Regions from separate parts of the Rhizobium sp. ZX09 genome, predicted to be linked through region 1. Evidence: predicted binding sites of a transcription regulator. Region 1 holds the regulator's gene; the other holds the start of a gene.
What was found. Region 1 encodes HrcA, which represses chaperone genes, less so after heat shock. Its sites were predicted from a motif close to GTTAGCACTCNCNNNNNGNGAGTGCTAAC; they were not measured.
Positions count from the first base shown of each region.

Region 2: the regulator HrcA is predicted to act here: its motif matches at 1,375-1,403, upstream of groES (co-chaperone GroES).

Region 1 is NZ_CP031363.1:2,970-6,384, reverse strand. It holds gene ptsN (PTS IIA-like nitrogen regulatory protein PtsN) at 1-69, shown strand, start outside; gene grpE (nucleotide exchange factor GrpE) at 152-787, opposite strand; gene hrcA (heat-inducible transcriptional repressor HrcA) at 899-1,990, opposite strand; gene rph (ribonuclease PH) at 2,127-2,843, shown strand; gene rdgB (RdgB/HAM1 family non-canonical purine NTP pyrophosphatase) at 2,861-3,415, shown strand, end outside.
Region 2 is NZ_CP031363.1:327,176-330,590, reverse strand. It holds gene BTN45_RS01565 (bifunctional riboflavin kinase/FAD synthetase) at 1-95, opposite strand, end outside; gene BTN45_RS01560 (TIGR01459 family HAD-type hydrolase) at 153-1,001, opposite strand; gene groES (co-chaperone GroES) at 1,459-1,755, shown strand; gene groL (chaperonin GroEL) at 1,829-3,415, shown strand, end outside.

The DNA.
Region 1 (3,415 bases):
CTGCGTGCTACAGATTCCGATACGGCGATCTACGCCTTCCTTAATCAGGAACAGGCAACGGCTGCCTGACGACAGGCCTTCTTTTCCCAGTGAATGGCAATAAAAAACGCGCCCTGAAGGCGCGTTTTTCGTTACGTCGGCACAGATGGCCTCAAGCGTCTTTTTCGTTGACGGACGCGGTGCCCGGTTCGGCCGAGGCAGCGGTTTCCGCCTTCGGGCCGCCCTTGGAGACACCGACCATGGCGGGGCGCAGAACGCGGTCGCCAATGGTGAACCCGGCCTGAATTACCTGCAATACGGTATTGTTGGGAACCGTCGTGTTGGGAATTTCAAACATGGCCTGGTGGAAATTCGGGTCGAACTTCTGGCCTTCGGCATCGATCTTCTTCACGCCATGGCGTTCCAGCGTCGACAGCATCGAGCGCTCGGTCATTTCGACACCTTCAATCAAGCCATTCAGACCGGCTTCGCCATTGGTCTTGAGCTCAGCGGGAATGGCCTCGAGAGCGCGGCGAAGATTGTCTGAAACCGCCAGCATGTCGCGGGCAAAAGCGGCCATGGAATAGGTCTTGGCATCCTTCACGTCGCGTTCTGTGCGACGACGAAGATTGTCCATTTCCGCGGCAAGGCGCAGGAACTTGTCGCGCAGGTCGGCATTTTCCGCCTTGAGCGCTTCGACCGGATCGGGCTCCGCCGTTTCAGCCTGTTCTTCGCCTGCCTGCACAGGTTCGACAAACTCTTCCGCGACGTCCGCGTCAGGTCCGGGCTTTTTTGTATCGTCGGTCATGACGTTCTCCAGATTAGACTGTTAGTGGTTGCGCCCGATATCGAGCTTTGGCGGGCAAAAATCAAGGCTTGCGGCGAAAAGCTTGCCGCATTCTCCTTCTTGCCGGCTTGTCTATCTCTGTTTGCGGGAAAGGCGGGCCATGATCTGCGCGGTGTAATCCACCATGGGCACGATACGGGCATAATTCAGCCTGGTGGGCCCGATGACGCCGACCGCACCAACGACACGATTGTCCTCGTCACGATACGGCGCGACGATGAGCGAGGAACCCGACAGCGAAAAGAGCTTGTTTTCCGAACCGATAAAAATCCTCACTCCCGACCCACTTTCCGCGAGGTTGAGGATTTCAATGAGGTTTTCCTTACGCTCCAGATCGTCAAAGAGCAGGCGAACACGATCGATGTCTTCCTCGCCGGCCAGTCCCTCCAGCAGGTTGGACCGTCCGCGAACGATGAGACGACCAAGCTTGCCGTCCTCGCTATCGCCCGCCCAGACAGCCAGACCGCGTTCGATGAGATCCTGTGCCAGCGTGCCGAGTTCGGATTGCAGCTCCGCCTGCTGCTTCTGGAACTGGCCGCGCAATTCCTGCAGCGTCTGGCCGGACAGATGGGCATTGATGAAATTCGCAGCCTCGGTCAATTGTGACGAAGAAATGCCAGTCGGTAACTCTATGATGCGATTTTCGACCTGATTATGATCACCCACCAGCACGGCGAGCGCCTTGGTCGGTTCGAGCCTGATGAATTCGACATGCTTGAGCACCACATCATTCTTGGCCGTCAGCACCAGGCCTGCGCCCCGCGACATCCCGGACAACATGCGGCTCGCTTCCGTCAGCAGCCCTTCCAGCGATTGCTCGTGACCGGCGACCGGCCCGATCTGGCGATCGATGCTTGCGCGTTCCTCCGCGGGCAGATCGCCTACCTGCATGAAGGCATCAACGAAAAAGCGCAACCCGGTCTGAGTGGGAAGGCGCCCAGCGCTGATGTGAGGGGAATAGATGAGGCCCAGTTCCTCCAGATCGCTCATGACGTTCCGGACGGAGGCCGGTGAAAGCGACATCGGCAGCAGCCGCGACAGGCTGCGTGAGCCCAACGGTTCGCCGGTATCGAGATAACCTTCGACGATGCGCCGGAAAATTTCCCGCGACCGTTCATCGAGAAGCGATGCCTGATCTTTTGAAAGCGGTGCAGAAAAGCCCATTCGTCCGTTCTTTGTCGTCCATATCCTGTCTGCCATCAATATAATGCGTCGCGCGGCCGCGGCAAAATGGAAATTGGCTTTGCAAAAGCCAGGACCTCGCCTTAGAAGGCAGGGACCAACATGGAGAGTGGATCATATGCGGCCTTCAGGCAGAAAAACCGACCAGATGCGCAAGGTTTCCTTCGAGCGCAATTTCTCGAAACATGCCGAAGGCTCCTGTCTCGTGAAATTCGGCGACACGCATGTGCTCGTCACCGCAAGCCTCGAAGAAAAGACGCCGCCGTGGCTGCGCAACAGCGGCAAGGGCTGGGTTACCGCAGAATATGGCATGCTGCCGCGCTCCACCCATGAACGCATGAAGCGCGAAGCTGCTTCCGGCAAGCAGGGCGGCCGTACGCAGGAAATCCAGCGCCTCATCGGCCGCTCGCTGCGCGCGGTGGTTGACCTTCAGGCGCTCGGCGAACGCCAGATCAGTATCGATTGCGACGTCATCCAGGCCGATGGCGGTACCCGCACCGCCTCCATTACCGGCGCGTGGATCGCGCTGCACGATTGCCTGAAGTGGATGGAAACCCGCAACATGATCAAGGTCGAGAAAGTCCTGAAGGATCATATCGCGGCGATCTCCTGCGGTATCTTCGCCAACCAGCCGGTTATCGATCTCGACTATCTCGAAGACTCCTCCGCCGAGACCGACGCGAATTTCGTCATCACCGGCTCGGGCGGCATCGTCGAGGTTCAGGGTACTGCTGAAGGCGCGCCCTTCTCCGAAGAAGAATTCCTGACGCTGCTCGGCCTGGCCAAAGCCGGCTGCAGCGAATTGGTCGCCCTTCAGAAACAGGCCATCGCCTGAGCCGACAGGAAAGCGTGATGCGCAAGCTCGATACCAGAACCATCGTCGTCGCCAGCCACAACAAAGGCAAGATTGCCGAAATTGCCGATCTGATCGGCCCTTTCGGCTTTTCCGCCAAGTCAGCGGCTGAGCTCAACTTCGAAGAGCCGGACGAGACAGGTACGACCTTCGAAGAAAATGCCGCCATCAAGGCGCTTGCCTCTGCGAAGGCATCCGGTCTTCCGGCTTTGTCCGACGATTCCGGTCTGGTTATCGACGCGCTTGACGGTGCGCCCGGTGTCTACACCGCCAATTGGGCGGAGACGGCGGACGGCACACGCGACTTCGTCATGGCGATGCGGAAAGTTGAAGATGCGCTGGCCGAGCACGGCGCATCGAAACCGGAAGATCGCAAGGCCCGCTTTGTCAGCGTGCTGTGCCTGGCCTGGCCCGATGGTCATGTCGAGTATTTCCGTGGCGAGGTGGAAGGCACTGTCGTCTGGCCACCGCGCGGAACGAGCGGATTTGGCTATGATCCGATCTTCAAACCCGAGGGTTACGACACCACATTCGGTGAGATGACCGCGGACGAA
Region 2 (3,415 bases), 320 kb from region 1:
CGATGCACGCCATCGAAATTGCCTATGGCGACGACGCCGCCACGAAGAGCTTCGGGCAGCGGCTCTTTTTTTTCATTGCGGTGAAAGACGGTCATGACAGTCGATCCATTCCAGCGCCAGCTATTCCCGAGGCGAGACGTAGAAATGCGTCCTCAGGCAAGTCGGGGCATCCACCAGCCGGGTGAAGCGCCCTGCCCCTTGAGATAGGCATTGAGAAGCGCCTCGTCCGTCTGGCCGTTCAGCGTATATTCGGCGACGTGAATACCGCCGCTGATATAAAGAAGGTTGAGACCGCTCGCAATCGCGCCCTTCACATCCGTCGGCATGCCGTCACCGATGGCGAGAACGCGATCCTTGGCGAAGGCGCCGCGCACTTCCTTGGCCGCTGCAAGGCAGGCCTCATAGATCGGCGCATGCGGCTTTCCGGCGATGCGAACCTCGCCGCCAAGCTGTTCGTAATAGGCGGCCATGGCGCCGGCGCAGGGAATGATGCGCTCGCCGCGCTCCACCACCAGATCCGGGTTGGCGCAGATCATCGGCACGTTGCGGGCAATAAAGCCCTTAAGCATTTCGGTATAGTCCTCCGGCGTCTCCGTCTCGTCGTCGAAGAAGCCGGTGCAGACCACGGAGTCCGCGTCGGCCTCGCCAACCACCTCGACATCGAGACCCTCCAACAGCGGCATGTCCCGCTGCGGTCCCAGCAGGAAGACTTTTCTGGGGCCTTCCGCGATCAGGCCACGCGTTACATCGCCCGAGGTGACGATGCGGTCATAGGCCTCGTCGGGCACGCCGAGCACACGCAGCTGGGCGATGACGCCGGGCGCGGGACGCGGTGAATTGGTGATGAGAACCACGGTCTTGCCGGCCTCGCGCGCGCTTCTCAGGGCAATGGCCGCGTCCGGAAAGGCGCTGACGCCATTGTGCAGCACGCCCCAGACATCCGACAGGATAACGTCGAACCCATCAGTGATTTCGCCGAGAGTTTGAATGCGGTGGGCCATGAGATGCTTTCCGGATGCGAGAAGAGTGTGTGCGTCACATCGCAAAGCGGGACGCCGATGGCAAGGAAAAAAGCGCCGCCGGTCCGGGCTTCAGACTGAACGGAATGGCTCGTCACACTCGACGTCATCCTCAGGCTTGTACCGCGCGTCCAAACCCGTCACGAAAATCAATGCGTTGTCAGATCATATTCCCGGGACAAGCCTGAGGAAGACAGCGGCGCGCTTTTCGAGCCTTCCAGCCTCCCGATGTGAAGCTTCATAGCATCGCGCAGACATAGAAATTCCTGTCATGGAACGCTGGTAACCATAAGCCATGAAATTTTTCAGACAGGGCGTTCTTGACTCCGGAAGAAGCCCTCCTTATCTCGGTTCCGCTGGCACTCGATAAACGAGAGTGCTAACACCCATCAGGCGAGTTCCAAAAGCTCGCGCAGTCATTTGATCGAGGGATTAGACAATGACAAGCACCAATTTCCGCCCGCTTCACGATCGCGTCGTTGTTCGTCGCGTTGAGTCCGAAGAAAAGACCAAGGGCGGCATCATCATTCCCGACACCGCCAAGGAAAAGCCGCAGGAAGGCGAAATCGTCGCCGTCGGTTCCGGCGCACGTGACGAAGCCGGCAAGGTCGTCGCTCTCGACGTCAAGGTTGGCGATCGCGTTCTGTTCGGCAAGTGGTCGGGCACCGAAGTCAAGCTCAACGGCGAAGACCTTCTGATCATGAAGGAAGCCGACATCATGGGCATCATCGGCTGATTTCGGCCACCCCATCCTTCCTTAAATTTCAAGCCGGACCCCGTCCGGCCATTCGAAACCAGGAGTTTTGAAAATGGCAGCCAAAGAAGTAAAATTCGGCCGCACAGCACGCGAAAAGATGCTCAAGGGCGTCGACGTTCTTGCTGATGCAGTGAAGGTAACCCTCGGCCCGAAGGGTCGTAACGTCGTTATCGACAAGTCCTTCGGCGCTCCGCGCATCACCAAGGACGGCGTTTCGGTCGCCAAGGAAATCGAACTGGAAGACAAGTTCGAGAACATGGGCGCACAGCTCGTTCGCGAAGTTGCCTCCAAGACCAACGACATCGCCGGTGACGGCACCACCACCGCGACCGTTCTGGCCCAGGCCATCGTTCGCGAAGGTTCCAAGGCAGTCGCTGCCGGCATGAACCCGATGGACCTGAAGCGCGGTATCGATCTGGCCGTCGCTGAAGTCGTCAAGGACCTTCAGGCCAAGGCCAAGAAGATCAACACCTCTGAAGAAGTTGCGCAGGTCGGCACGATCTCCGCAAACGGCGAACGTCAGATCGGTCTCGACATTGCTGAAGCAATGCAGAAGGTCGGCAACGAAGGCGTCATCACCGTTGAAGAAGCCAAGACCGCTGAAACCGAACTCGAAGTCGTCGAAGGCATGCAGTTCGACCGCGGCTACCTGTCGCCCTACTTCGTGACCAACCCGGAAAAGATGGTGGCTGACCTCGAAGACGCCTACATCCTCCTGCACGAAAAGAAGCTCTCGAACCTCCAGGCCATGCTGCCGGTTCTCGAAGCTGTCGTTCAGACCGGCAAGCCGCTCGTCATCATCGCTGAAGACGTCGAAGGCGAAGCTCTTGCAACGCTCGTCGTCAACAAGTTGCGTGGCGGCCTCAAGATCGCTGCCGTCAAGGCTCCTGGCTTCGGCGACCGCCGCAAGGCCATGCTGGAAGACATCGCCATCCTGACCGGCGGTACCGTCATTTCCGAAGACCTCGGCATCAAGCTCGAAAACGTTACGCTCGACATGCTCGGCAAGTCGAAGAAGGTTTCGATCTCCAAGGAAAACACCACGATCGTTGACGGCGCCGGCCAGAAGTCCGACATCGAAGGTCGTGTTGCCCAGATCAAGGCCCAGATCGAAGAAACCACCTCCGACTACGACCGCGAAAAGCTGCAGGAACGCCTTGCCAAGCTCGCTGGCGGCGTTGCCGTTATCCGCGTTGGCGGTTCGACGGAAGTCGAAGTGAAGGAAAAGAAGGACCGCATCGACGACGCTCTCAACGCGACGCGCGCTGCTGTTCAGGAAGGCATCGTGCCTGGTGGTGGCGTGGCTCTGCTGCGTTCGTCCACGAAGATCGCCGTCAAGGGCGAAAACGACGATCAGGAAGCTGGTATCAACATCATCCGCCGCGCCCTGCAGGCTCTGGTTCGCCAGATTGCAGACAACGCTGGTGACGAAGCTTCCATCGTTGTTGGCAAGATCCTCGAGAAGAACGAAGACAACTACGGCTACAACGCCCAGACCGGCGAATATGGCGACCTGATCCAGCTCGGCATCGTCGACCCGGTCAAGGTTGTCCGCACGGCTCTGCAGAACGCAGCTTCGGTTGCTTCGCTGCTGATCACCACCGAAGCCATGATCGCCGAGCTTCCGAAGAAGGACGCT